4 regions of the Paenibacillus sp. FSL R5-0517 genome follow, and region 3 is predicted to be linked to each of the others. Evidence: riboswitches for the same ligand, from Rfam matches in the RefSeq annotation. Region 3 holds a riboswitch; each other region holds the start of a gene.
What was found. Region 3 has a riboswitch for cyclic di-AMP ahead of MKX40_RS00150 (ubiquitin-like domain-containing protein). Riboswitches for the same ligand answer to the same signal wherever they lie in the genome.

Region 1 (7,463 bases), 2.2 Mb from region 3:
AGAACTGAATCCAAACTGACTGAGTGAGTAACAGAGCAGCATAATGGTTAATGTAATGAAACGGGGATGAACGCGTATATGTTGTCTGAGTTGCAAGGTCATGCCATAGATATCGGCAACAAACGTACTGAATATTTCCATAAAAATAAGGGATACATATACAGATTGTACTGCCCATCCAAGTTGAAAGGCGATGCTGCCCATCGGAATTTCGAATTGGATGATGCCGGGCATCTGTGCCGACATGGCAAAATGGGCTGCCATTAGCATGAAACCTACACCAATTCCACCCAATACTCCGCCCCACTTCAGCACATTCCGACTACGAATCTGGTTCCCTACAGGCACCAGAACAGCTTGAGCTAACGCCAGATTAAATGAAGTGTACAACAGTGGAGACAGCCATACTTGAATAGGATTTGAGTCTGTCGTCAGTGTGATGAATCGGGAAGCTCCCGGATGATGGATGGTACTTGTGATCATGAGCAGAGATAACAGGAGCATCATAGGCACGACAATGCTATTCATTTGAAGGATAGCTTGGATGCCCCGACCGAGAAGCAGATATGTCCCTACAAGTGTGACGATTAGACCGGTCTGATAATGCAAACCGAGATGTTCGACAAAAACGGAACCTGCTCCGGCAAGCATGACACTGTTCACGCCAATGAGAATGAGAAGGGTCACCCAAGTGATCCATTTGCCCGCCTTGTGGCCGAATAAGTGTTTGTTCAGATCCTCATAAGAGCGGGATCCGGTATCGTGGGCGATCAGCATCATTTTGGTACCTAACCAGACAAAGAGCATGGTGGATAAGCCTATGGTGACGGTGGCCCATTTGCCATACTGGGTAAAAAACTGCAAAATTTCCTGCCCTGTAGCGAAGCCGGCTCCGACAACCGTTCCGATGTATGTAAATGCGATCTGCAGCACCCGAAATGCCTGTTTCATGTGTTTCCCCTCTCAGGACCCTGTATAGTTTGGACATGCGGGTACCATGGTACAAGGTATGCTTGACCCACGAAAGTCATGACAATCGATCATGAGCTTTGGCTTGAATCGCGTCTGAAGGACAGCGTCCAGGCAATTTCGCTTGAACTTATAGATAGATATATGATACTTTTACCTCATAGGATAGGCTTGGGAGGTCAAATCATGGAATTATTGAAACAACGAATTTTACAAGAGGGTGTTGTCATCTCGGATCAAGTATTGAAGCTGGATGGTCTGTTGAACCACCAGATTGATCCTGCATTAACGATGGAGATGGGGCGTGAGTTCGCTGCCCGTTTTCGTGAAAGTGGAGTGACCCGTGTAATCACGGTAGAATCCTCAGGGATTCCGGTTGCGTTTGCCGCGGCCTATGAACTTGGGGTGCCACTTGTATTCGCCCGTCGCAAAAAAACACTTCTAGCTGATCCTGATGCTTACTGTGAACGCGTACCGTCCTTTACCAAAGGAATTGTAACTGACATTATGGTATCTCGCGAGTTCATTCATGAGAATGACCGTATTTTGTTCATTGATGATATTATTGCCAATGGAGATGCCGCTCGTGGCGTCATCAAAATCATTGAGCGTTCCGGTGCGGAACTCGTCGGATTCGGTGTTGTGGTAGAGAAATGTTTCCAGGCAGGGGCACGAACGATTCGTGAACAGGGGATTCCGGTGGAAGCCTTGGTACGCATTCGTTCCCTGAACGATGGGACGGTACAATTTGACGATAACGAAATGTGACATTTTAAAGGAATAGGGCCTATTTTTTGAACTATGCCTTTGCATGGCCGCTAATTTCATTTATAATGGGGTTATGTTAGGGAGAGGAGGCAACACCATGGGGAACCAACCGGCAACAGAACAATTCTTTAATGATAAGCTGGCGGAATCGAAAGTTCATTTTGAACGTGCCCTGGATTGTAAACATACGGAATTCGATGACCTTTATCCCTATATGATTGAACATCCTCAATTTTTCTGGTACAAACGCTATGTTGCCTGGTCAGAATTACTGACGATTGTAGGCTTATGCGAAGAGTTGTCCTTCTCTTGGAAAGAACAATTTACACCGCATCAAGTGGAGTACCTTGAAGAACGTGTGATGTCCGCCAAAGTGCTTGATTTTTGGTTCGAGAAGAACGACAGCAAAGAGCACGCGCAGCGGTAACTTTCAGTCGGGACATAATTTCGAATGACATGACAGTCCAATACAGTCACGTGAGACCTAAATGACTTATCATTTAGGTCTCTTTTTGTAAATAAATTTGGAATATAGGAGCCATGAACATGATTAGTGATACAGAATTGGACGCCCTGCGTCTGTCAGGTGAGAAAGTCAGAGTAGTACGGGACGAGCTGGAATCGAACGATGTAACCGGGATTGTCGTTGCCTGGGATGGCGAGCAGGTACTTATCCGTCGTCAGAATCGACGTGTCGTCAAGTTGGATCGTGGTTACCACTATCAGTTGTTCAGCGAACCCCGGCAAAGTCCACTTGGTGAGTAACAGCGATCATTATGTCAGAAGTATGAGCGTACAAATGTTTGGAATTACCATGATTTCTTAGCATAATTGACTCACTCGGGAGAGAAGATAGGTACAGTGAAGAAATTCTGTAACTATAGCCGAGAGGGTGTGCTGCAAGACATGACATTGATGAATGATAAAGTTCATGCCTACAAGGATCAGATTGGAGCATTAAGTGATGTGCTGCCAGGTGTGGTGAAGTCGTATCATGAGTTTACCGGAGAATGCTTCCAACCTGGGGCGATTGATGCGAAGACCAAACAGCTCATCGCGCTTGGTATTGGCTTGTTCGCCAACAATGAGGTATGTACCTTCTATCATGTAGAAGAAGCACGTGCCAAGGGCGCTACAGATCAGGAGATTATGGAGACCGTTGCTGTGGCCGGAGCTGTAGGAGGCGGACATGCCCTGTCCCAGGGCGCGATGCGAGTGCAGAAGGCGCTGCATTAAGTGTAGATGGAGGTAGTCCAAGGACTGTCCTCCTAAAGAGGAAATCAAACAAAAGAGGAGGTTCCGGTTGATCCGGAGCCTCCTCTTTGATATTATACCTACATTTTCCCTAACATTTTATCGTACATAAACTGTCCAGTTACCCGACGTGCTGTTACGTAACGATCATTGAAATAAGGATTGCTCATTTTGGTGATGCTTACCCCTTTGCTGCTGGATGCATGTGCAAATTGTCCGCCGCCGATATAAACACCTGTATGTGAAATGCCTTTGCCTGTTGTGTTAAAGAACACCAGATCACCTGTCCGAACATTGCTCTTGGCTACTGGAGTACCTGCTTTGGCTTGCTGTTGCGAAGTACGTGGCAATTCAATGCTGTATTTATTGAAAATATATCTCATAAACCCGGAACAGTCGAACCCGGCCAGAGTCGTGCCACCCCACTTGTAAGGAATACCTGTCATGTTGTTCACTACGGAGTTAATACTGCTTGCCTCTGTGCTTGTTGCCCCGGATGTAAATAGTACAGCCGCTCCAAAAATGGAGATAATCAGTTTTTTCAAAATCAATGTTCTCCCTTCGATGCCTACGGAGTTAGCTAAGGGTTCGGTAGAAGGTTCCCTATATTTCCTATGTATAAGAATAATTCACCCAAAATGGTTCCCCCGTTTTCAAACCTGAAACTCGGCAATGAATAATTAAGTTTTTGTAACTATTTGAAACTATATTGCATAAATGCGTAATTGTCAAACCCTTTTAAACCCCTTCGTAATACCTCAATGTTAGCGGAATTAACGATTTTATATGAAAGAAGGCGTCAAGTTTGGGTATCATTGATGACAAAAACGTCATTATTGATTCGTTTGAGACGAAATTGGATAAATAAATAAGTTTGTCATGAGTTAAAAGAACTATCCGTTATGTAGAATTTAAGAGATTATATTCATTAAGTTGCATATATTGACAAAAATTGATTTTTTGCATATCATCTGATTATCCAATCCACATATTGGATAAAAATAGATTTTATTATGTTATATATTTAAATTAAGGAGGTTTAAGGACGGGCGTTATAGGTAAGGTAGAATTGTGGATGTTATTACAATGAACATGGGAGAGTGTTACATTTGAAAGCAAAGAAAATAGTTACTTTTGTCCTGGCATGCGCCATGGTGTTCTCATCAGTTGGAATTGCAGTTCTCCCTGTAGGGACGGTATCTGCTGCTGATGCATCGGGTACTACAGCGAGTATTTCAGATATTTTGAAGAACCAACTGCCGGATGGAGGTTGGAGAAAAGATTATAAACAAACAAGTGGAGAGTGGGCGAAGTCCACGATTGACAACAAGGCTACATATTCAGAAATTAGAAGATTGGCGAAGGAATTTAAAAAGACGAATGATCCACGCTACTCCACAGCTGCAATCAAAGGAATCAACTTTTTGATCAATATGCAGTATTCAAACGGCGGATGGCCACAAGTCTACCAAAGCTCTGGATATCACAAGCATATTACCTACAATGATGATGCAATGATTAATGTAATGATCATGCTCGATGAAGTAGCAACACGCAAAGGTGATTTCTCATTTATCGACAGTACACTTGCTAATCGCAGTAAAAATTCAGTTGCCAAAGGTGTGGAGGCGATTCTGAATACTCAGGTCGTCTCAGGCGGGAAGCTTACAGCATGGGGACAACAACATGATTCCAGTTCCCTTAAACCAGCGAGCGCAAGAATCTACGAAGTACCATCGCTGACAGCTGGAGAGAGTGTAACGATTGTTAAATTTCTGAAAACAAGGCCTGCTACCGCTAAAATTACCGCATCCATTAAAGGAGCAGAGGACTGGTTTAACAAGGTGAAAATTACGGGTTACAAGTATGAAAGGGCAAATGGTGATAGCAAGATTATCGCTGATTCCAAAGCAGCACCGATCTGGGCACGCTTCTATGAAATAGGAACGGATAGACCCATTTTCATTGGACGAGACGGGGTAGTTAAATACAAATTGAGTGACATTGATAAAGAAAGAAGAGGCGGTTATGCCTGGTATGGCAATTGGCCTTCCAAGCTGTAGTATGACTCCTTTTTGATGAACCAAATGATTAGTTGAAGGTAAAGCCCGAAATGGACAAGCATGTCTGGTTCGGGCTTTCATGTTATTATTTTCAGTGTTGACATGATAGATTGGGCATGATATATTATTTCTTGTCGCCGAGATTAATCACGGAGATATAATATGCGGTCGTGGCGGAATTGGCAGACGCGCACGGTTCAGGTCCGTGTGGGCTAACCCCCCGTGGAGGTTCGAGTCCTCTCGACCGCATCGAATAAAAAGACTCCTCAAGCTAACGCATGAGGAGTCTTTTTTTGTTTGCATTTTTTGATATTATCCTAACATCAACCATACGGAATGTTTTATTGTGCTGCGGTAACATTAATGCTGTCAATATTCGGTCCTTCCGTTCCCGTTGTAACCACTTTCAAGGTATTGGTCCCGGTGTTCATGGGAACTTGTATTGTTTTTTCAACCCAAGTGGACCAACTTCCCGTTGCTGGAAAGGGCTCATTGCTGATAACTTTGGTTCCGTTAACAAAAATGTCGAGGTTACGTGTTCCGCTTTCCAGCGCATAACGAAACTTTACATTTTTGGTGCCTGTAATCGTGTTGTTAATAGCGTTCCATTGAATGGCTGAACCAGTCATTGCATTGAAGTTGACATACCCGGAGCCTGTGTAACCGGGGTAGATCGTTTCAATGGCAGCTTCCGTAAGTGTTGTTCCGGTCTCTGCTTCATAAGTAGTGCCGCTGCCTGTATTTCCGCCGTTATTCCCACCAGTAATGTTGGCAACAAATGTTGTTACGCTCTGAGCGGGGAGTTGTGCCGTGAAGGCTCCATTGGATACGGTAAGCGAGGCTCCGCTTGCCAGGTTGCGACTGCTGTCCGTAACCCATGAGGACACCGTGGAGGCATTACCATTCTGCAGAACGAATTTTTGGCTTGTGGCCGAAGTTCCACGGTTAATTGCCACGACGACTACTTTGTTATCCCCTTTATAGGCTGAGACAAATGTGTTCGTATCCGGATTTTTCGTTGCATCGACTCGCAGGTAGCCTGGACGCACGAATTTAGAGAAATGAGCCATATTATAACCGCGTTTGCTTATGGTACCGTCCTCTTTCATCGGACCATACTGTCTGCGGATGTACCACCACACATAGGCCTGGAAATCACCCTCCACCATGGCATTGTGCATGTGATAGGAAACCTCCAGTGCTTCAGGCCAGCGGTCTGCTGAGTTGTTGTCACTGTTCGGAACATATACCTCAGTCATCCACAGTTCTTTACCGGCTCCTTTTTGCTTAAAGAGAGGATAGGCAAAGTTCGAAATCTGGGTTCCATACGTATGTGCTCCCAGAATGTCCATGTTGGCAAGTGCCTGCGGATCATTCAGGATTGGATCGGATATGTTCTTCAAGTACTGGAAGGATTCAGGTGCCATGACTTTGGTACCTTGAATGGACCCGGCATTTTCTTTCATGAAACGAAGAATTTCTTGTGGAGTCCACCAGGTCCAGTCATGCGCGTAATCCGGTTCATTTTGCACAGAAATGGCATACAGATCTACGCCGTTATTTTTCATATAGGTTACAAAGTCATTCAGATGTTGCGCATATGCGGCATATTTGTCGTATTTCAAACGTTTGGCATTGGTATCTCCATTACGGTTGAACGTTTCCACCATGCTGCTCGGAGGATTCCATGGGGAGGCGAATACGATAGCTCCCTTCTCAATAGCCCGTTTCGCTGTGGCAACTTCACGATACCAGTTATTGGAATCTGGATCGACGTAGATCCTCAGAATTGAAAAGCCTAACTGATTCTGGTCATTACCAAAAGCAGTCTCACGTTGAGCGGGAGTCAGATCACCAATCCAGGCGGGAAGGTTAATACCCCCAAAGCCCTTGATCAGTTGTTTTTCCGAGGATAAATTAATGTTGGCATCACTTGCCGCCGAAACTTGTGTCGGGGTTAACATCAGGGGTAGTGCTGTTAAACAGGCCAATAAAACATTGATCGTTTTTTTGAATTTGAATTTCACTACTTTCATCCTCCTCGATAATGGTAAATGGTTACATAGAGAAACCGTGACCAGGGAAATAAAAAGAGCTGATAGTCTGGCATTTATTTTATGTAAACCCTTTCAAAACCCCCTTCCAAAAAGTATAGGAAAGAAATGAAACACATTAACTTCTTTCATTTGTTGATTCTACTAAATAATTGCCAAACTGAAAACCTTACAAATTACAGTATTTTTTCTAATTAATCTCTTTTTCTAGCAGTTCAATGACATTTCTTGTCTGATTGTAAAGGTGAAAACGGGGAGATGGCGTGGTTCTCTGAAGATACAGGTCTCCAGTGGTGGGGATATTGTGATTAAGGAAGGCATTGGCTTACATATTCCCCCCTTCATTATCAAACAA
Region 2 (7,463 bases), 3.0 Mb from region 3:
ATGGGATGAGAAAGCGTTCGATCTTGAGGTGTATTATTCATCCATACGGTAAAGTGAAGGTTGTCATCCACACGCTCGTACACAATACAGGGATCATGGTGATCCGCCTTAAGGAAACGGAAGCGTCCTTTACGCAGGGCTTCATTGCTTTTACGTAAATCAATCATCAGACGATAGAAATCATACAGTTCTCTGTCTTGCTTGGCGGGGGCCCATTCCATACATTTTCGACAATCTGGATCAGCATCACCACTAATTCCCACCTCATCGCCGTAGAAAATACAGGGTGTACCGATATAGGTGAAAAGAAATACAACCGACAACTTTAAACGGCGTTTGTCTTCTCCTAACCGGGTCAGCAGTCGTGGGGTATCATGGCTGCACAGCATATTGAAGATGACTTCGTTGGTTTGTTGTGGATAGCGCATAATCAGTGAACCCATCTCATTGGCAAAGTTATAACCATCCATTGAACCACAGAAGAACTGAAGCACTTTGTCGGCAAATGGGTAATTCATGACGGAATCGAATTGATCACCCATAAGCCAGGTTAAGGAGTCGCTCCATACTTCACCAACAATATAGGCTTCCGGATTCGCCGCCTTAACAACCTTGCGAAAATCACGCCAGAAATGGTTGTCCACTTCATTGGCTACATCCAGACGCCAGCCATCTAGCTTGATTTCCTTAATCCAGTACTCTGCTACATCAAGTAGATATGCTTTAACCTCTGGGTTGGCTGTATTGAACTTGGGCATGTTGCCATAGAAACCAAATGTATCGTAGGTAGGGATACCGTCTTTGATCTGAATCGGATATTCATTGATGTGGAACCAGCCGGCATACTTTGAGTTTTTTCCATTCTGGAGAACGTCTTGAAAAGGAGGGAAGTCTTCACTGCAATGGTTAAACACAGCGTCAAGCATCACTCGGATACCCAGACGATGGCATTCTTCTGTCAATTGTTTGAGCAGGGCATTGTCACCAAAATGAGGGTCGACTTTTTTATAGTCTATTGTGTCGTATTTGTGATAGGAATTGGCTTGGAATAGCGGGGTAAAGTAAATGGCGTTCACGCCAAGTTCGGTCAAGTCATGCAAATGATCCAGCACACCTGGCAGATCTCCACCAAAAAAATTGTCCAACTCCGGTTTGCCACCCCATTCATGCGTTTCTGGAGGATTCAGCTTGGGATCACCATTAGCAAACCGTTCAGTCATGATCTGATAAAAGACGGCTTCTTTGGCCCATTCAGGTACCTTAAACACATCGATTTCATGTATATACGAGAACTCATAATATCCTCCGGTTGGATAGGGGAGCTCATAATGAATTCCGTTATCGGCAAGAAAAACATCTTCCGAACCGGCGGTTATTCGAAATATATAGGTGAGACGTTTGAATTGTGGCTTGACGGCAGCCTCCCAATAATCAAACATGCTATCCGCAGCAGCCTTCTCCAGTTGTATTTCCTTATACGTTCCGTTCCAATTGTACTTATCTCCGGTCAGTGCAGTCACGTATTGCACATCATTTCGTTTGGTTCGTACACGCAGATGTATGGTAGACGAATTATAGGCATAAGCCCACTTGTCACGAGGAACATGATACATGGCTTCGAGCAGCATGACAGCACCTCCTCAATATAGGATAAGTTATGAAAACCGGTCTTTTTGAACACGTACTTATATCAATAAATAACCAAGTTAGCCAGCAAATGAACCACATTTACTGTAATAAAATGAATTATTTTCATCGTTTTCAAAGGTTTCTTTCACAGCATCTCCAGCTTCTTGCTGAATATACGTACAGCTAATTAAGAAAAAGGCACCCTGAAACAGCTTGGAATTCAAGTCTGTTTAGGGTGCCTATATCACATGTTGATTAGATTCTTAGCGAATAGCTTGCTCGAATTCCGTTCGGATGGTTTGAAGCAGTTCTGGCTGACTGAGTACGTCGTAGGCTGTTGTAGCAAGTGCTTTTGCTCCCAGAATCATGCCATCCAGCGCGCGGTCCTGAAGTGCAAGATCACGGAAGGCAATGGAGTGCAGGGTATGAACTTCATCCACTACACGGATGTAGGGGTGGATTGCGGGACATTTCAGGGAAACGTTACCGATGTCCATGGAGCCATGATCGTTACCACTCACAATCTCTTCTTGCGGGATACCGAGTTCCATCAGATTTTGACTAAATGCCGCTGAGAATGCCTCATTGGTGACCATCTCGTCATAGGACGTTTCATAGTTGGATGTCACGAGCTTGCAACCTGTCTGCAGCGCAGAACCTTCAGCGATCTGAATCACACGTTCAGTGAGGATATTCAGTTCTTTACGGGTTGCAGCACGCACATAAAATTGTGCAGAAGCGTAGTCAGGAATGATGTTTGCTGCCTGACCTCCGTTATTGATCACACCGTGAATCCGAACGGTACTTTTCACTTGTTGCCGGAATGCATTGATTCCGTTGAACGTTTGAATGACGGCATCCAGAGCATTAATGCCTTCATGCGGACTTGCGGCAGCATGTGAAGATCGACCATGAAATTCAAATTGAACAGCATCAATCGCCAGCGAGCTGCCTGACTTTTCGTAGGCATAGTATGGATGCGCCATAAGGGCAACATCGCAGTCATCGAACAAGCCTGCTTCCGCCATCGGAACTTTGGCACCACGAGTCTCTTCAGCAGGTGTGCCAAACACTTTAATTGTTCCACCTACTTCATCCAGAATGGCCTTAAGCCCAACAGCAGCTCCAAGACTCATCATGCAGATCAGATGGTGACCACAAGCGTGACCGATCTCCGGCAGCGCGTCATATTCGCACAATAATGCAATGGTAGGGCCGGGTTTGGCGGCGGAATACGTTCCGATAAAGGCTGTCTCCAGTCCAAGAATAGGAGCCTCTACAGTGAAACCATGATAGAGAAGTTCTTCTTTCAAACGGGCAGAAGCGAGATACTCTTCATTTCCCAGTTCGGGATTCGCACCGATATATGATGAAATGGCTTTAAAACGGGAAGCATATTGATCAATAACCGTAAGAATTTGTGATTTTTTAGATGTCATTGGTAAACTCCTTATGCGTAATGAAAATAATTCATTGATTATATCATGTTTGCTTTATTTTTTCAGAAACAAGTCAAGATTTGTAATTTCAAAATGCATTGCATAATCATGCATTGTACTTTATAATGACTCAGTCATCAACATGAGAAGCATACAATGTACTGTAAGGGGAGAAAAAGGTTGAAATTGATAAGTCGTTACACCATGATGCTGTTGACCTTTGTTATTCTGCTGACGACTGCCGTTCCTGTGGCATTGGCAAGTGGAACTACAGATAATTCAAGCAGTAAAAAGCTGGTGCTCGGTACAAGTGCCGATTTTGCACCATATGAATTCCATAAAGTGATTAATGGTAAAGATGAAATCGTTGGTTTTGATATTGAGATCGCCAAAGAGATTGCCAAAGATCTTGGCGCTGAGCTTGTAATTGAGGATATGGGCTTCGACGGTCTTCTGCCTTCATTGCAGAGCGGGCGTGTTGATCTGGTGATTTCAGGTATGACGCCGACGGATGAGCGGAAGAAAAGTATCGATTTTTCCGACACCTACTATAAATCAAAACAAGTGATTATGGTTCGCAATGTGGATAAAGACAAATATCCAACCATGACCGAACTTGAAAATGCGAAGATTGGCGTTCAGAAAGGCTCCATTCAGGAAACGATCGGACAGAGTATTCCAGGAGCGAAGCTTACTGCGCTTGATAAAATCTCGGATATCGTGCTTCAACTGCAAACCAAACGTATTGACGCGGCAATCGTAGAAGATACCGTGGCTGCAGGTTATCTGGACGATATCATTGGACTTGCTGCTGCTGTTCCGGACGAAGAGCAAGCAGAAGCGGCAATCGGGATTCGTAAAGGCAATACCGAGCTGCTAGCAGCCGTAAATGGAACACTGGAGCGATTGAAAAGCGAAGATAAAATCAATCAGATGGTGACGGACGCCAGCCTCTTGATGGCGGACAAAGCAAACAAATCACAAAATATTTTCCAAGTATTCTGGCAGTACAAAAGTTTCTATGCTACAGGTATAGGCTACACACTTCTGTTGTCTGCACTTGGGGTTATCTTCGGGGTAATTATTGGATTGATCATCTGTTTGTTCCGTTTGCATGACGCTGCAATTTTGCGGTGGATCGGTACTGCTTACGTTGAAGTGATCCGTGGTACACCAATGCTGGTACAATTAATGATCATTTACTATGGTTTTTCCCTAAGCTTTGGCATTAACTTCACTGCACTTCAGGCAGGTATCATTACACTTTCAATTAATAGTGGTGCTTATCTGGCAGAGATTTTCCGTGCAGGTATTCAAGGTGTGGATCGGGGTCAGTTGGAAGCAGCTCGTTCCCTGGGAATGGGTAGAGGGGCAGCAATGCGTTATATTATTTTACCGCAAGCCTTCAAAGCTGTATTACCGGCCATCGGTAATGAATTTATAACCATCATCAAAGAATCCTCCATTATCTCCGTTATCGGTATGGTGGACATTATGTATCAGGCAAGTGTGGTCAAAAACATTACGTACCAAGGCTTGAGTCCATTTTTGATTGCAGCAGCCATCTACTTTGTAATGACGTTCATTTTGTCCAAGCTGCTGGGACGACTGGAAAGGAAGTTGAGTGCAAGTGATAGACGTTAGACAATTACACAAATCTTATGGAAATAACGATGTGCTTAAGGGCATTAACGTGACGATTGGCAAAGGTGAGGTTGTCGTGGTCATCGGTCCTTCCGGTTCAGGGAAAAGTACATTCTTACGTTGTCTGAACCTGCTGGAACAACCTACCTCGGGAGAGATTGATTTTGAAGGCGTGTCAATCACCGATCCGAAGCACAACATTAACGCAACTCGTGAGAAAATGGGTATGGTGTTTCAACATTTCAACCTGTTCCCACACAAAACGGTAGAACAAAACATCACAATCGCTCCGATCAAAGTAAAGAAACAATCCACGCTGGAAGCGGAAAAAATTGCTGCTGATCTGCTTAACACCGTGGGCTTGTACGATAAAAAAGATGTATTCCCGAATCAGCTGTCCGGTGGACAGAAGCAGCGGATCGCCATTGCTAGAGCACTGGCCATGCAGCCGCATGTCATGCTGTTTGACGAGCCTACATCGGCACTGGACCCCGAGATGGTCGGCGAAGTTCTGGATGTCATGAAACGTCTTGCAGAAGGCGGGATGACCATGGTCATCGTAACGCATGAGATGGGGTTTGCACGTGAAGTGGGAGACCGTATCCTGTTCATGGATGGCGGGGTTATTGTGGAAGAGGGAACACCTGATGAGGTGTTTGGAGCACCGAAAAATTCACGTACACGTGACTTCCTTGCGAAAGTACTCTAAATGAATCGATTAAATAGCGTTACTGACTTCGAGTCGGTAACGCTATTTTTTTGTTGAAAATAATTACATATGGGATTCGAAAAGTAACTATTCTGTTACCAAATATATAGCGGATATCTGGCCCAAACACTTTTAGATTATTCAATATTCTTACACGTGCTTATACATGTTGAATCCATTTGGTAAGAATTACTACAAGTTCAGGTTACAAAATTGTGATATATTGAACTCTGCCGAAACTTCCGGACAGGGAGTGCGGGGGATGTAACGATGCAGATAGTGCAGGGGGAAGATCTACAGCACACTGCTTGGGGTGAATTAGGGGTACATATCGTTTCAAATGTAATGATGGACCTATAGGGTGGGCTCCTCATCCGAATCCGACAACTAACTTCGCAGGCACAATGAGGGAGGAAGACCATGATTAACAAGAAACGTATAGCCAAAACAGCAGTAGCATTAATGACAACAGCAATGCTCATTCAAGCCGTTCCGGCTCACGCCGATTCAGTTCATGTGGCCAAAGAGGGGGATACCTTCTACACCTTATCGAAACAATACGGAGTATCAATGAACACGTTAGTTAAAGCAAACAATGACATTTCGCCTTACAACATTTATGGTGGTTTGAAAATTACTATTCCCGGTAAGGCAAACAATGTAGCTGCCGCGGCGACGGAGAGCAAGACCCAAGCCAAAACGGTTACGACAGCAAGCTTGGACGTTAACACAGATAACAAAGTGGTTCAAGCGTGGGGTAAAACATTTGATTATAGTAAAACTGTGAACGTGAAAGCAACAGCATACTCTGCAGATCCGTCTGAAAATGGAGGATGGGGTGCGGTCGATTATTTCGGAAATGACCTTGAACTGGGTACGATTGCAGTAGATCCTAGTGTCATTCCTCTTGGAACCAAAGTACTGGTAACGGGTCACAGCCATCCAGGATTGCCAAAACAGGCTTTTGTGGCTACAGCACGTGATGTGGGCGGTGCAATCAAGGGTCACCGGATTGATATCTTTATCCCTGGTAGCAAACAGTCGGTAAGCACATTTGGTTTTCAGGATATCGAGTTGTACATTCTGAAGTAGAGCGTAAATTTCATTTAAACTGAATTCAAACAGGGTGTCTGCCAGTCGCTAACTTGCGATTGAACAGCACCCTTTTAATATTTCCATGATTACCTAACACGGTTATTCTATTCTTTCGCCTTCGGTAATCCCAGCATTTCGTCCAAGGTGACCAGTTCATATCCCCGGTTACGCAGTTCCTCAATAATTTCAGGCAAAGCCTCAATCGTGCCATTCAGATTCGATCCAACACCGCCTCCTGCATGTTGTAGAACGATGGAGCCAGGTTTTACAGCAGACAGGATGTTATCTTTCACCTTTTCCTTGGAAAGACCTTTCCAGTCCAGAGAGTCAACGTTCCAGTTCACAATACTATAATGTTGTCTGGCAGCCCATTGCAGCTGTTCTTCATTAATGTCTCCATACGGAGGTCGAATCATCTTGGGCGTATATCCCGCCAAATGGCGAATGATATCCCCGGTATGTAAAATTTGTTTGCGGAAGGCATTCATCGACAGCTTACTGAACTCCGGATGATTGTAGCTGTGATTGCCAACGATGTGCCCTTCCTTAACAATCCTTTTTACCAAATCGGGGTGCTTCTCAGCACGACTACCAACGATGAAAAACGTAGCTCTGACTTTATACTTTTTCAACAGATCCAACACCTGCGGAGTAAACCGTGGATCGGGCACATCATCAAATGTTAACGCAACCTGTTTGGTTGAAGGACCATTAGTTTTGAACGTATCGGCATATTTCTGACGTAACTGTCCCAATGTTAATTGTTCTTCTTCCACGGAATCAGTATTGGATACCGATTCACTTGGCGGGTCTGAAGCATCCCGTGATGAAGCTGGTGGTGCTTGATATCCTCCGAGAAAAACAACGATAACCATCAGCATAATGAGGCGTACGCGCATAATAACAGCCTCCTTTTCCAAAATGACGTTCTCTATGGTATGCCCGTG
Region 3 (7,463 bases):
AATCTTGTCACTGCGGAACCTTCCGTATACATCGGCTGTAGACACATTGATTGGAGGCTTGGCCAGAATTACCCAACATTGCGGCGGATTAGGAATAGGAGTCAACTTCTCACCACGGCCTGTAGCGAGTGCAGTCCCTCCTGTGATACAGAATGGAACATCCGAACCGAGTTCAGCTCCAAGCTCCTGCAGTTCGTGATCCGGTATATTCAATCGCCACAGACGGTTCAATCCACGCAGAGCTGCTGCTGCATCACTGCTGCCTCCGGCAAGGCCGGCTGCAACTGGAATCTTTTTATCCAGATGAATATGGACGCCCGTATGCACGTTATAGCGCTCCTTAATCAGCCTGGCTGCCTGGAAAGCCAGATTTTTCTCGTCCAGCGGGATATAACCCGCCTGACTGGAGATAAAAATGGTATCGCGCGGCAGCTCCGACATTTCAAGCCGATCAGCAAGATCGACCATGGTCATGATCATTTCAACTTCATGGAATCCATCGCTTCTTTTATGTAAAACGTCCAGCATCAAATTAATTTTAGCAGGCGCTTTTTCGTAAATTTTCAAGGCGTTCACCCGTCCTCACCTTTTCCCTAAGACAACTTAACATATTATATCAAAATGGGGCTGTCAAGTCATTTCTATTCCGCATCTAAGGGGAAAAAGCGGGGTTGTCCCTGACGGATTTCCCCGCTTTTCAGTCTGCTTTAACCGGATTAAGATTTGCGGGCAGCCTGCTCAGCAAGTTGAATGGCTCTTTTCACCATGTTTCCTGCATCCTTGGCTTTGATTCCACCCCAACCTTCCTGTTGGACCGTATCATAGAAGCCCAGGTCTTTCGCGAGCTCATTCTTCAGATCCTCTGACATGACACTTCTTCTTCTGCGACTCATGAACCATCCTCCTCCTAAGTATCCATCATAATGTGATGAGTTCATTCACGTTTTGGACATATTGCCATCAGACCAAATGAAGTTTCCTGTATTGCTTAAGAAACTGTCCCTTCACCTGTACATATAGTATGCCGCGACCGTTCCTCACTCATTCCTGCGTATGTATGGGTTACCTTAGAAGATAAATGGTTGATTTTGTAGACATAAAAAAGCGATCCACCCGTGAGGTGAATCGCCTGTACAACGATACTTACGTCTCCATATAGGAGCTATGCGTCTGGCTGCCCGGGTCAAAAACCATGACTTCCACCGATTCCGTAAGTATATCCGCATAACTATAAGATACTCGCTTGAAGGTTTCTTGCTCCTCATCAAGCTTAACAATAAAAACAGAAGGGTACGTTTCTTCCAATACACCCGTACGCTCAATGGTCTTACGGCGGCCACCATTAGCCCGCAGCATAATTTTCTGACCAATATGTGCATCGAGATTGCGTTTGATATCCAACAGCGTGTTTTTAGCCATTGTCGACGACCACCTCTTTTCTTGTCCATTATACCGGATTTTACAGTCATTGTCAAATCAAAACTAATTATTATATCAGCATCAAAAAGTTGTTGTCAATGAATTTTTTTGCAAACAAAAAAAGCCCCAAATTGGGACTTTAAATGGCCTGCATCAGACTGCCGACGGGTTCACTTTTAGCGTAGATAAATCATTCAGCCCCGGCAGACCTACCCGGTAGCTCCCCCGTGTCTCGACACCACCCACACCTTGGCTACCACTGATCGTATTGTGCAGAACATCATTCATGTTGACCGTTTCCCGTACCGATGTGAAGGAAGCCTTGGCTGCCACGTAGACCGGGTCAAGTGCATGAATGAGGATTCTGCCTGGAGAACTGGCAAAGTTCGCTCCAGCGCGCAGCAGTGCCTCAAAATGGGACTGACAGGCTCCTGCCACAATAGTGAGTGCATCCAGATGGCGTTCATATTGTCTGGCCACCTGAATGGCCGCCACAAAATTTTGCGAGTTCTTATAACTACCAAGACTATATAAGTCATAGGGCTGACGTGTCTTTAACACCCCATCATGACCCGTAATGACCACGATATCTGGACGTACTTTGGGTAATAAACGGTATAAGGTATCTGCCATTGCCGATTCATGAACGTATTGTCCCTCTGCGGGAACACGAAGTTGCTCATAGAGATCCATACTTTTTTTCAAATAGTTCGGATCACCATCCAGATGAAGCACCTTTCCCGGCATTTCAAAATAAGCCGGCTCCTGCTGAGCAGACCAGTCCTGTACCAGACCTTCACGATTCCGCTCAGCCTGTTCCATACGAATCTGTTGCAGGCGGGAAAGGGTCTGATGTGCTTTAATATGCGCCTGTCTGGTCTTGGCGCTTTGCGGTTCGTAAGGAACCTGTATCAAATCGTCCACTGGGGAATCGGCAAGCAGCCGGAACTCAGTCCCTTTAATGACCGCAGCATCCAACTGAAGGCCTTCCACCCGAAAAGTCACATCGCCGCCGTATGACTTCCGAACGACCAAGTCTCCGATATTCATCAACGTAATCACCTCTACCCCATCGTATGGGCAGAGACCCGGTTTGGTTCATTCGAATTTTATAATGCTGCGCGTACCCCTGCTTCCCACATTACGGTGCTGAGTGTAGCATACTCCTGCAGACTTAACGTCTCTCCGCGTCGGGATGGTTGGATACCTGCCTGCTCCAGCAGAATGTCTGCCTGTTCTCGGTTCTCCTTTGTGAAGAAACGAGCCTTCAGGTTGTTCGAGATTGTTTTTCTCCGCTGGGCAAAAGAAGCCTGTACCACTTCGAAGTAGTGTGCTTCATCGGGAATCTCAACTGGTGGTTGCTCACGCACCTTCAGCTTAATGACAGCTGATTCCACATTAGGTTGGGGAATGAAGACCGTCGGTGGCACAATACACACAAGCTCAGGAATACTGTAGTACTGAACTGCGATGCTCAGACTGCCGTAGTCTTTCGATCCCGGTGCAGCAGCCATGCGTTCAGCCACTTCTTTTTGGATCATGACAACAATGCTGTCCACTGGCAGCTTCTCTTCCAACAGTTTCATCATAATTGGAGTCGTTACATAATAAGGCAGGTTAGCCACAACACTGACTTTGTCCACCGATGCAAAATCGCTTTGGAACAGTTCAGCCAGATCAAGCTTCAGCACATCACCATGATGCACACGTACATTCGGATAAGGCTGCATCACTTCTCCCAGAATGGGAATCAAGCGCTGATCAATCTCTACGGCTGTGACAGGACCCGCTACCCGGGCCAATCGTTCCGTAAGGGCTCCAATACCCGGTCCGATCTCTAAAGCGCCCTTGGACTCGTCCAAATCGGCTGCATTAACAATTTTGTTCAGTATATTTTGATCGATCAAAAAGTTCTGACCTAGACTTTTCTTAAATGAGAATCCGTGTCTTTGAATAATTTCTTTGGTTCGCTTGGGCGTTGCAATTTCTATCGTCTCTTCCATATCCTTCATATGCTCACAATCCTTCACGTTCAATTTGCGCTAATGCTGTAGAGAACTCTTCCCGTGTAATCTGAAATACACCGAGACGTTTGTGGAACTGCTTACCGTTACAATATCCGATACCCAGCAGATTGCCCATCTCCATGCGACGTGCAGCAGCCTGCGGATGCACAATAAGTCCTGCCGCGATCAGGTCCTCCCAATCGATCAGGCTAGGAGCGCCTTCGTATGAAGTATGTACACGTGCCAGAGCATGACGGATTGCCTCCGGTGAGGCATTCTCCACCCCAATATCCCCTTTGCGTGTGGCATCGGCTTCCGGAATGAAAGCATGTTTGCAACCAGGCACCTTATTCGCAATGATTTTACGAATGCGTTCGCCGGCATGATCCGGATCTGTCAGTACAATGACTCCCCGTCTCTCCTGAGCAAGCGCAATCCGGTTCAGAATGCGTTGGTTGATGGCTGATCCACCTGTTTCTATGGTATCGGCTTCCACGGCCCGACGGATGGCTACCGTATCATCACGGCCTTCCACCACAATGACTTCTTTTATCATGTTCCATTTCTTCCTTTCTAACGCAAAAAGAAGAGGAATATCCTCTTCTCTGCCAAACGGCGGGGGAGACTGAATTCAGACCCCTCCGCCGCATATTCCGCATGAATCATTCATGCAACTATTTTATAGCATTCCCATTTCAAAGTAAAACGATTTTAGTTCGCTTCCGGCTTCACCGGACCGATCACGTAGACCGTCTTGCCTTTCTTGCGTCCAAAATTCAGGGCATGCTTCACACTGTCATAATATACGTCAATTTTGTTGCCTTTAATGGCACCGCCTGTATCTTCCGCACGACGGAATCCCAGACCTTCGATATATACCCACCAGCCAATTGGTATGACTTTGGGATCAACCGCAATGGTGCGTCCTTCCGTTACACGAGTACCAGAAGCTGTTTTGGTTCCAATGCCAGGCTCTTCGGAAGAGTAGGCAGTCATGGATACATTCTTAAGTACTTTGGAGTATTTAAAAGAAGTCCCGGATACGGTAATCACTTTGCTGCCCGAGGCAGATGTTTTCTTCGAGTTCGTTGTTGTAGCTTTTTTCGTTGTTGAAGTCTGAGCTGATACGGTCTGAATCTCTGGTTTTTTCACGACCGGTTTTGCTTTGGTGCCGACAGCAATAACTTTATCTACACGATTATTCGCGACAGATTTGCCGACCATTTTTTTGGAGACCAATTCTCCATCCTGAAATACCTTTTCGATGTGCTGTACAATTGTGCCTTCTTTGCCGTTCACAACGACACGGTTATCCCCTTTGTACAAGCTAGGGTCAGCCGTTTTAATTACTTTGTAAGCGATTGGTTGTTCTACATCCACTGTACGCTTTGTTACGCGCACTACACGGATCTTCATATCTGCTTTGATCGCAGTTCCAAGCGCCGGATACACCTTATCATTACTTTCAACTTGAATACCTGATTTTTGAATTGCATCTTCTACCGATGAATCCGTTGTATACAGAGTCTTGGTGTCTCCGTCTGCCGTAATGTTAACTGGAACGGCCCGCTCAATAACGATTCGGTCTCCATCTGTAATCGCCCCGTTCATGGACATGGATACCTTATCGTGAGGGCTGACTGTGATCGACTGCTCCTCCAACATTTCCTGAAGCATTCCTGTACGAGTCTCTACCACCTGAGCTTTGCCATCAATAACCAGTGAAATTTGTTTCCCGGCCTGACCGTAAACGACTAACAAGATCATGATTGTAAGCGCAATTGAGAAAATCGCGATCAATGCCATTTGACGCATGTTCTCATGCTTCCACCGCAACGCGAAAGACTTACTGGATGATCGTGACTCATGGGTCTCTTCTGGTTGGAATGTGCCCACTTCTCCGTCCTCCTTCATAGCCTCGCCGTCTAAAGTAACGCATGATGTCTTTGACGTGACTATACCAAATTTTCTACAGAACACAGATCGAACCAACTGATCGGTTCTGCACCATGAATCAATCTTCGCAACATGATGTCATCCTCCTGAATACCTACCGTATGATGACAACATTTCTTTTATTCAAAAACAAAAAAGCCAAAGAAAGAGTGTAAGAGGAACTCTTTCGTGGCTTCCGAATGATTTTGAATATCGGAAATTCATGCACGAGGTTGCCTCTCTTTTTCCGCTTGCGAGGTTAGCTGTCGGGTTCGGGCGAAAGAGAGCCGCCCTATCTTGGGTCACCCGCTCATGGCGGACGCCCTTGAATTCACCCCGAGACCCAAAGAAGAAATCAAATACGGCTTCGCAGTTCCCTTCGCTGCTTTTGGGTCAGCGAACGTTGCGCATCGGCCAAATTCACCGATGTTTAAGCCCTATTGGTTCCCCCGCTCTCCGTTAACGGAGACTCAGCGAGACTGATTCATGAAAGTAATGTTGTTTCATCGGAAAGTGTCCCTTTGTTCATCCCCCGAACATCTGTCCAATTTTCCGCACAACAATTCACTGAAAAGATGATATCCTGTTTTGATGCATGTTGTAAAGCGTTGATCAAGTACGTTTTTCTGAATATTTGGTTAAAATATTGTAATATTCTTGATTTATTTGGATCAAAGGGCAAATTAACTCCGCTTACCTGCCTTTTTCACCTCATTTGCTCGTTTTTTTAACGAATTCCAAATCGTTCCATGGCATTTTTGGTGGTTATTGCAGCAATTTCCTCCACCGAAATGCCTTTAATTTCCGCAGCTGCCTCTGCAACCAGACGTACATGCGCTGTCTCATTTCGTTTCCCGCGATAAGGGTGAGGTGTCAAATATGGAGCATCGGTTTCAATGAAAAATCGGTCCATCGGAACCTTCGCCAGCACCTCTTTGGGTTGCTTTGCGTTTTTGAAGGTAATCGGTCCTCCGAAGGAGAGATGGAAACCCATATCGAGACAACTTTTCGCTGTTTCCCAGCTGCCTGAGAACGAGTGCATCACACCACCAACCTCACTCGCCTTCTCTTCACGCAAAATTCTTATGATATCCTCATGTGCATCCCGATTATGGATGACAATCGGCATGTTCACTTCACGCGCCAAGGCAATTTGTTGTCGTAATACGCGATGCTGTATTTCCTTCGGTGAAGTATCCCAGTGATAATCCAATCCAATCTCACCGATTGCCACCACTTTTTCATGCTTGCATAAAGATGCAATCCACTCCAAATCCCCCTCCTGCATTGTGATCGCATCTACGGGATGCCAACCTACAGCTGCATAGATAAAGTCATACGTTTCAGCGAGTTTCATTGTGGTTGGAATTGTCTCCCGGTTAAAGCCAATGTTGATCATGCGACCAACTCCTGCATCCACAGCACGCTGAATCATGTCCTCGCGGTCCTCGTCGAATTGTGGTGCATCCAGATGTGTATGTGTGTCGAACAGCATCATGTCTGTATCTCCCTTCATGTCGAAATAACGACTATCTTCTTTTGAAAATTTAATTGGTGAAATTCAAATTTTTTAATGACTCATACAAAAAAACATTTTGGACAATCTGTATATTACATCATTACGTTTGTTTCTTCACAACTACAATATATAGAAGATATAAGGATATTCTGATCTACATATTGCTGATTGTGCTAACTTTGCCTACTTTCATTTACAAAATTATGTCGATCTACATATACTCCCCATTAAAGCAGATTACTGTATCATGAAAAATAGCTCTTTTTGAAAGTCTTTTGATATCTAAATTCTTCATTGGATTATACCCACACGATTACAAGAAATAGGGGCGTATATGTGACGGTAATTCATGAATAATCGCATCCACCTTGTTTTGCGGGTAATACAAATGATGTTTCCCCCGGTGAAGCCCGCTGATGGAACGGACAATGTCAGATACTTCTGACAACTCACGTAAATTGTCCTGTCGATCCAGAAGAAGAATCTGCTTATCCGTGGATTCATCCGGACGAAAAACATCATACGGATTATCGGAAGGAAAATCAATTTCAAGATCATATTCGGGATCAAGACCTGCCTGTACA
Region 4 (7,463 bases), 1.6 Mb from region 3:
ATCAATCTTCGCGGGTCTGACGGTGCAGGAAAATCTGACGCTGGCAGCGGAGACTCGACGTTCCCCTTTGCAAGCCATCGGTATTCGTCGATATGGGAAAATGAGTGCTGCGATGGAGCGTGTTACGCTACAGATTGGTCTGCAAGATCGCGTTGAGACTCGTGCAGGAGCGTTATCGCATGGGGAGAAGCAGTGGCTGGAGATCGGCATGTTGCTTCTGCAGGAGCCACGTGTGTTGTTGCTGGACGAACCAGCCGCAGGCATGACGGATGAAGAAACGCACAAGACAGGGCGACTCCTGCAAGAGATTGCACGTGAACGCTCGGTTGTGGTGGTGGAGCATGATATGGAGTTTGTGCGAGAGTTCGCAGCCAAGGTAACGGTAATGCATGAAGGGAAACTGCTGAAGGAAGGTACAATGGCGGAGGTGCAGGCAGACCCGAAAGTGGCAGAAGTGTACCTAGGCAAAAGGAGGGATGACCATGCTGTCGCTGCAACGAATTGAATCCGGCTACGGGGAGAGCAATGTGCTCCGCGGTGTGAACCTTGACGTACAGCCTGGACAGGTGGTGTGTCTGATGGGGCGTAACGGTGTGGGTAAAACCACGTTGATGAAAACATTAATGGGGCTGCTCAAAACACGCAAGGGCAGTATTCAGTGGCAAAATCAGGAGTTATGCACCTTGGACACAGCCAAGCGGGCAAGGGCAGGGATCGGTTATGTACCTCAAGGGCGGGAGATTTTCCCGCAGCTTACGGTGAAAGAAAACCTGTTGCTTGGTCTGGAGACAAGTGCTCCGGGATTAAAAACGTTCCCGGAGGATGTGCTTGCGATGTTCCCGGTGCTTGCTACGATGTATGGACGGCAGGGCGGGGATCTGAGTGGTGGACAGCAGCAACAATTGGCATTCGCCCGGGCATTGGCTTCACGTCCGGGGTTGTTACTGCTTGATGAGCCGACAGAAGGCATCCAGCCTTCTATCGTGGAGGACATTCGGCAGGTTATTCTGCAGCTCAAGGCGAAGGGAGACCTCTCTGTTCTGCTGGTGGAGCAAAGTATTGATTTTGTAAGGAGTGCCGCCGATTATATCTATATCATGGACAAAGGAACCATCACCCTGCATGGGACACCGCAGGAACTGGATATGTCGCAGTTTGAACATCATCTGTCCGTGTAGTGTTAATTAGCGTGTTGAGTAGTTAAGTTTCAGGAACGCTTGTCCAGGATATTCGAGTATTTCGGATATAACCGCCGGATGCATTCAGGACAGATGTCATGGGTGAATTCGGCGTGGGTATGCTTCTCCAGATAATTCTCAACGGAGGTCCACTGTTCCTCTTCGTCCTTAATTTGTTTGCAGACAGCGCAAATAGGCAGCAGTCCACGCAATGTGCGCACTTCAGACAATGCCTTCTTCAATTGGTGTTCTGTCTTCCTCTGTTCGGTAATATCCATGTGTGCAATCAAAGCTAGATCGGTATCCAGAATTGTATTCGTGTGAGACAGAGGGGTGAGTTCCACGCGAAACCACCTCTCTTCGTTGTATACAGTATACACGCAGATATCATATGTATGATTTCGATTAAAGGGTATTCCGCGTTCTTTCAAATTCTGTGCGACAAGTGCCGTGTTTGCGTTCTTGCTTCGTATTGCCCAGGCTTCCGTCAGATGCAGGTAATGTGCATGATTAATATTCGCATCCGGGTATGGTGGTGATTGGCCGAGCCCCTGTTGCCAGGCGCGGTTACAACTGTGAATGATCCAATTATGATCAACGATGATGAGTTGGTGACGTATGGACTGGAACGACAGTCTCTCCAGATCGGATGTAACATGTCTCATGGATGGGACCCTCCTTTGACAGAAATCTTATCTCAGTTCATCTGGAATATCCAAAATATCAGCGACCATGTGCCTGAATCGGGTTGCTTTGCGTGTGCCGTGGATGAGATTGGATAAACGGTAGGGTGGGATGCCGTGCTGTTCACAAAAGGTCTTCTGGTCCACTTGTAGTTCGGTTAGCCGTCGTTTGATGGCCCATCCGAACGGAGTGACTGGTTTTTTCTTGTTCTTGTTCAAAAGGGTTCACCCCTGGTTAGAATGTAGTATTCAGTCGCCCTTTCTTCATGTAGAATATATAGAAATGCGAGCTGTATATTTCATTATATACGTAAATCCGTCATCTAACAATTAAAAAAGACGGAAAAAAGTGTATTTTGTGATGTTAAATGGCGTAAATACGTTAAATAAACAAATAAAATGACAAAAAACACGTCGGCAAGGAGGTTGCCGGCGTGTTTTTTAGTTTGTTTGATGAAGGGAAGGGGGCGGGTTTGTGGATCAAGAGGACTAGGCTCTGTAGGCATGAAGTCCAGCTCCAAGCATATGGAAACTGGGGAAAAATGATTTCATGGACATTGAGGTTGGCTGTGCCAGTCCATCCGCAGCCGAGGCGCTTACGGTATTCCATTCAGTCTCCAGATCTGAGGCCAGGCGTACCATCAGATCTTTGGTTATATCGTTATTCAGGGGAATGACTTTGGAGGCTTTGGTTATGCAGGCATTCATGGCTGAATGCAGGTAACCAAGGACCGCTTCCTCGACCGGGATGTCGAGGTGGTGGTTAATCCAGGCGTGAACAGTGGAGAGGCAGCCAACCGAATCATATTTGGCGAAGATCTGTTCGAGCTGGCTAAAATCAATCCAGGGGTGCAGAGCGCGTGCCAGTCTGATCAATCGTTTTCCCATGGCGGCAGCTTGTTCTCTGAGATCTCCAGGAGTTCGCTGAACATGGACCAGTTTATCGATCAGAGCTATCCGCCATGTATCCTTGTGATCTGCTGCGGTATAGATGCCTTTGATGGCCATGCCTTCAAGACGAACAATGCTGGGATGCAACTGACAACGCATGAATGATTCGAGATCTTCAGCATTACGAATGGTACCCTCCCTGATATGGATATCCATGCCGAAGGAATGGGTAAACCCTCCAACCTGAATAGAGGAATCAAGCAGTTTGACATAATCGAGCAGCTTATTCCCACGGTTCACAATCATTCGCCTCCTGTGTTCGTTAAATGTCATGTTAAATGACATTTATATTCCTTTTTGTTAACTTTATGTTTGAAAATCCGAATTATATGATAGTTATCATCCCATAAACGTCCGCTTTTTGTCAATAGTATCCGTTAAATTTAATGAATAGATTCTGATATTTAATGTTTGTGTTATTTTATATTACTTATTATGTTATTTATGTGACGAGGTGCAGGGAGGACTATATATAAGGAAGGACTATATATAAATGAATCAACAAGATCAGCTCTTACCGAAAAAGAGGGGATCAAATCTAATAATATGCAGTTCATGGGTAAACATGACGAGAATATGCGTTTTTTGAGGAAAATGCCTAGCTAAAAAAGAAGGTTTAAAAAATACTTTACTTTTATTTCAGAACCCTGTATAATCAATTCTGTTGCCGATTATTTACGACATGCGGTCGTGGTGGAATGGCAGACACGCTATCTTGAGGGGGTAGTGGGCGTATGCCCGTGGAGGTTCGAGTCCTCTCGACCGCATCATATGAACGATGAAGAAGAAGCTTTCCATTAATGGAAAGCTTCTTTTTTTGCCTGTTTGAACAGTCTGGTACCAGAAGTTGAAAAAAGGCCATCCATTACCGGGGGTAATGGTGCTCTACCTTCCGGCTAAGGGTGGCAGATGTACTATTTTTGCAGCAAGTTCTTGATATCTTCTTCAATCTTGTCAGGTGTTGTTTTGGGAGCATAACGTTTAACTACCTGTCCGTTCTGATCCACAAGGAATTTGGTGAAATTCCATTTGATTGCTTTGGAGCCGAGCAGGCCGGGTGCTTCTTTGCTAAGGTGTTGGAAGAGCGGGTGAGCACTTGAGCCATTCACATCAATTTTCTCAAACATAGGGAAGCTCACGCCATAATTCATCTGACAGAACTCCGCGATATCGTCGGAAGAACCTTTTTCCTGGGCAAACTGGTTGCTTGGAAATCCAAGGACTTCAAATGGCGCATCCTGGAACTTGTCTTGCAGTTCTTGCAGACCTTTGAATTGAGGTGTAAGTCCGCATGAGCTTGCCGTATTCACAATCAGTAACACTTTATCACGGTAGTCGGACATTTCAACTTCTTGACCGCGAAGGGTATTCACTTTGTAATCGTAGACTGTCATCTCAATCGCCTCCATGATATCATCTGATACCTTTCATTATATTGGTTACAATTAAATAATGCAAAACTAATATGGTGTTAAAAGAATCAAAACTGGCAAGTTGTGCAGAATGCGTGAATGAATTACGAAGTGATTTACGCCAGAGTGAGAATTAGATAGCCTTGACGAGGTGGATAGCGTATAACCTTATTGTAAGCGTTATTATATATGAATAATGGCGAAAATCTGCCGATTCGGTGATCTGTCCGGACTTTACACCGTCATGGCACGGGTGTATGATTCATATCGTAATTTCAATTTAAACTAAATTGTACCTGAAAAACGAAACAAACGATAATATCGCTCAATCTTAACTTAAGATATACGAACGATGTTTTAATCGCTGAGTTTCCATTCATTCATGAGTGGGAAACGGGGGAACCAACGGAATGCGCTGTCCAGGACAGTAGGCATTCATGGGGTGAATTTTCCGGTGACAGCCGGAAATAGGGCGACTCTCGCGCCCGAATCCGTCAGCTAACCTCGTAAGCGTTAAAGGGAGAGGCAACAAGCCGTACGCTGGTTCATGGCGTTTTCGCCATGGATTCTTTAAGAAGCGTTCGGGAGGCCTTGGTCCCCCACGCTTCTTTTTTGTTGTCTTTTCACGCCAAGGGAGGAACGAATGATGGATACTGAGATGATCTTAGTGACTGCTCCTAATGAAGCAGGACGCAAATTTATCAAATTGCTGATGTACAAAAAAATGCCGTTTGCCGTTCTAACCAACAGTGCAGGGGAAGAGCGCAGACTCCGTAGAATCGGAGTAGAACATGTCATTCGCATGAATACGGCTGCAGCTCAAAAATGGTTTTTGCCGCAGGCAAGCGTTGGCAACGTGTTTATTTTCGAGAACAGTCTGAATCTGACCTGTCGTTATTTACAGATCTGTCGATCGTGGACATCGAAATCCCTATGCGTCATTACGGAGCAAAGCCATCCGAAGGGGATCTATCGGGGAATGGGTGCAGACCGGATTGTATATTCACTCAATGGGGAAGTCGGCTTTCTCCTCAATGGGTAATGTCATAGCTTGAGATTGCTCAGGTGTAAGGTGCCTGTTATAATTGAATGTATCGATAAACGGAAATTTGAGGAGACTCGTGCATGATGGTGAGTCTTCTTTTTTATGGTTTTAAAGGTAGTTCAAAAAGTCCGCTTTTGATTACGAAGGATGCCTAGCGGCATCATCAGCATCGAATATGAAATTCAGCCGAAATGTCCGTTGCTCACGTAGTTTTCCCTACGCTCCGCTACTCCATTTCTAGCTTCATTCCATCTTCTCGATACTGAAAACCAGACTTTTTGAACACGAACTTTTAGATTGCCTGTGGCTTACAAGGAGGAATTGGCGTGCCGGATGTGGGTGGATTAAAGTGGTTGTTTTTTGATGTTGGAGATACGCTGGTGGATGAATGGGAGCCGGTTGATGATATTATCGGACAGTTCGTTCGCGAAGCCTGTGCTTTGGGGTATCCGGTGAAGATTGAGGCGGTACGTGAACTGTTCGCGAACTGTTATCAGAAATATGAACAATGGCCCATGAGAGTGGCGATTCGCACATTCATTGAAGATGAGGGACATCAGAAACAGATTCAGGACAAGCTGAAGTTTAAAAAAGATCTTGAACGACCTTTTCCTTCAGCGGATTCCGTACTTCAGCAGTTGTCGCGGTATTATCGCATTGGCATTATCGCCAATCAGAGTCCTGGAACGGAAGAAAGACTGGAGAGTTACGGACTGCGAAAGTATGTTGATGTTCTGGCATGCTCGGCTGAAGAAGGGGTGTCCAAGCCAGATCCAGAGCTGTACGCTGTAGCCCTGAAACAGGCGGGTTGTGCACCGGAGGAAGCCGTCATGATCGGGGATCGGATTGATAACGATATCATTCCTGCCCGGAAGCTGGGCATGCGTACGATTCGAATTATGCAGGGGTACGGAAGATTCCAGCCAGACCGATCGGATGACGAACGCGCGGATTGGACTGTGGATTCATTGGATGAACTCCTGCCTTTACTGGTGCCGGATCAGGAATAGATGATTATTTGTTAGAGCTCGGAGTTTTACTACAAAAGAAACACCTCGCTGTACTGCAATAATAAAGGCTGATCAACTTGGTATTGAATACCGGAGTTGATCAGCCTTTTTGATGTTTAGTCGATAAGACGAGATTAGAATAACCGGATCGTCTGAATGATCAGATATACATTCAGCACAACGATAATTGCGGCAATGACCCATGAGATGATTTTGAGCCACAATTTGTTAGCGAATGCACCCATGCTTTTTTTATCACTCGTGAACATGACCAGAGGGATTACCGCAAAAGGTAATTGAAGAGAAAGTACAACCTGACTCAAAATGAGCAGTTCTTCTGTGCCGTGTTCTCCTGCAATTGCTGTGACAATTACTGCCGGGATGATGGCGATCAGACGTGTGACCAGTCTGCGCAGCCAAGCCGGAATCCGAATGTTGAGGAAACCTTCCATAACAATCTGCCCTGCGAGTGTACCTGTAAGGGTAGAATTCTGGCCTGATGCTAACAGCGCCACACCGAACAGGATACTTGCGATTGTAGTCCCTAATAGGGGTGTGAGCAAGTGGTAGGCATCGGAGATCTCGGCAACCTGCGTCATGCCGGCACTATGGAATACAGCAGCTGATACAATCAGGATGGCCGCATTGATGAACAAGGCGAGTGTTAGCGCGATTGTAGAGTCCATGGTCGAATAACGAATCGCTTCTTTTTTGCCCTGTGGTGTCTGTTCGATCTGACGCGTCTGCACAATGGAAGAATGCAGATACAGATTATGCGGCATCACGGTTGCTCCTATAATACCAATGGCAATATAGAGCATGGCAGGGTTCTGCAGGATCTCCACATTTGGGACAAAACCATGGAGAACACCGCCCATATCCGGTTTTGCCAGGAACAGGTCAATCCCGAAGCAGAGGGCAATGGTGGCCATCAGCACGATGACGAGTGTTTCCAAGGCGCGGAAGCCTTTATTTTGCAGTACAAGAATCAGGAGTACATCAACAGCGGTGATGATAACTCCGTACAACATGGGGATGTTAAATAAGAGCTTTAATGCGATGGCAGAACCGATGACCTCAGCCAGATCGGTAGCTGCAATGGCCAGTTCACACAGAATCCATAACATGACGACAACAGGCATGCTGAAGCGTTCGCGGCAGGCTTGGGCCAGATCCCGTCCAGT

Region 1: linked by a shared signal. The riboswitch ahead of MKX40_RS10150 (C40 family peptidase) and the one ahead of MKX40_RS00150 (ubiquitin-like domain-containing protein) in region 3 are both predicted to bind cyclic di-AMP.
Region 2: linked by a shared signal. The riboswitch ahead of MKX40_RS17390 (3D domain-containing protein) and the one ahead of MKX40_RS00150 (ubiquitin-like domain-containing protein) in region 3 are both predicted to bind cyclic di-AMP.
Region 4: linked by a shared signal. The riboswitch ahead of MKX40_RS06985 (hypothetical protein) and the one ahead of MKX40_RS00150 (ubiquitin-like domain-containing protein) in region 3 are both predicted to bind cyclic di-AMP.

What each region holds. Positions count from the first base shown of each region.
Region 1 is NZ_CP150235.1:2,245,891-2,253,353, forward strand. Features, by position in the region: gene MKX40_RS10125 (hypothetical protein) at 1-951, opposite strand, end outside; gene MKX40_RS10130 (xanthine phosphoribosyltransferase) at 1,156-1,737, shown strand; gene MKX40_RS10135 (hypothetical protein) at 1,835-2,164, shown strand; gene MKX40_RS10140 (hypothetical protein) at 2,284-2,502, shown strand; gene MKX40_RS10145 (carboxymuconolactone decarboxylase family protein) at 2,644-2,973, shown strand; gene MKX40_RS10150 (C40 family peptidase) at 3,072-3,536, opposite strand; cyclic di-AMP (ydaO/yuaA leader) riboswitch at 3,542-3,673, opposite strand; gene pelA (pectate lyase) at 4,092-5,054, shown strand; tRNA gene MKX40_RS10160 (tRNA-Leu) at 5,219-5,303, shown strand; gene MKX40_RS10165 (carbohydrate-binding protein) at 5,396-7,081, opposite strand.
Region 2 is NZ_CP150235.1:3,955,592-3,963,054, reverse strand. Features, by position in the region: gene MKX40_RS17410 (alpha-glycosidase) at 1-1,628, opposite strand, end outside; gene MKX40_RS17405 (M20 family metallopeptidase) at 1,893-3,068, opposite strand; gene MKX40_RS17400 (ABC transporter substrate-binding protein/permease) at 3,249-4,712, shown strand; gene MKX40_RS17395 (amino acid ABC transporter ATP-binding protein) at 4,699-5,421, shown strand; cyclic di-AMP (ydaO/yuaA leader) riboswitch at 5,643-5,839, shown strand; gene MKX40_RS17390 (3D domain-containing protein) at 5,842-6,513, shown strand; gene MKX40_RS17385 (polysaccharide deacetylase family protein) at 6,621-7,415, opposite strand.
Region 3 is NZ_CP150235.1:31,325-38,787, reverse strand. Features, by position in the region: gene ispE (4-(cytidine 5'-diphospho)-2-C-methyl-D-erythritol kinase) at 1-567, opposite strand, end outside; gene MKX40_RS00175 (small, acid-soluble spore protein, alpha/beta type) at 717-893, opposite strand; gene MKX40_RS00170 (Veg family protein) at 1,144-1,419, opposite strand; gene yabG (sporulation peptidase YabG) at 1,573-2,469, opposite strand; gene rsmA (16S rRNA (adenine(1518)-N(6)/adenine(1519)-N(6))-dimethyltransferase RsmA) at 2,529-3,431, opposite strand; gene rnmV (ribonuclease M5) at 3,436-3,981, opposite strand; gene MKX40_RS00150 (ubiquitin-like domain-containing protein) at 4,137-5,321, opposite strand; cyclic di-AMP (ydaO/yuaA leader) riboswitch at 5,593-5,846, opposite strand; gene MKX40_RS00145 (TatD family hydrolase) at 6,088-6,858, opposite strand; gene MKX40_RS00140 (HD domain-containing protein) at 7,193-7,463, opposite strand, start outside.
Region 4 is NZ_CP150235.1:1,596,818-1,604,280, forward strand. Features, by position in the region: gene urtD (urea ABC transporter ATP-binding protein UrtD) at 1-505, shown strand, start outside; gene urtE (urea ABC transporter ATP-binding subunit UrtE) at 483-1,178, shown strand; gene MKX40_RS06960 (hypothetical protein) at 1,208-1,843, opposite strand; gene MKX40_RS06965 (XRE family transcriptional regulator) at 1,871-2,080, opposite strand; gene MKX40_RS06970 (urease accessory UreF family protein) at 2,351-3,052, opposite strand; tRNA gene MKX40_RS06975 (tRNA-Leu) at 3,497-3,579, shown strand; gene MKX40_RS06980 (glutathione peroxidase) at 3,727-4,206, opposite strand; cyclic di-AMP (ydaO/yuaA leader) riboswitch at 4,577-4,752, shown strand; gene MKX40_RS06985 (hypothetical protein) at 4,868-5,266, shown strand; gene MKX40_RS06990 (HAD family hydrolase) at 5,596-6,279, shown strand; gene MKX40_RS06995 (Nramp family divalent metal transporter) at 6,414-7,463, opposite strand, start outside.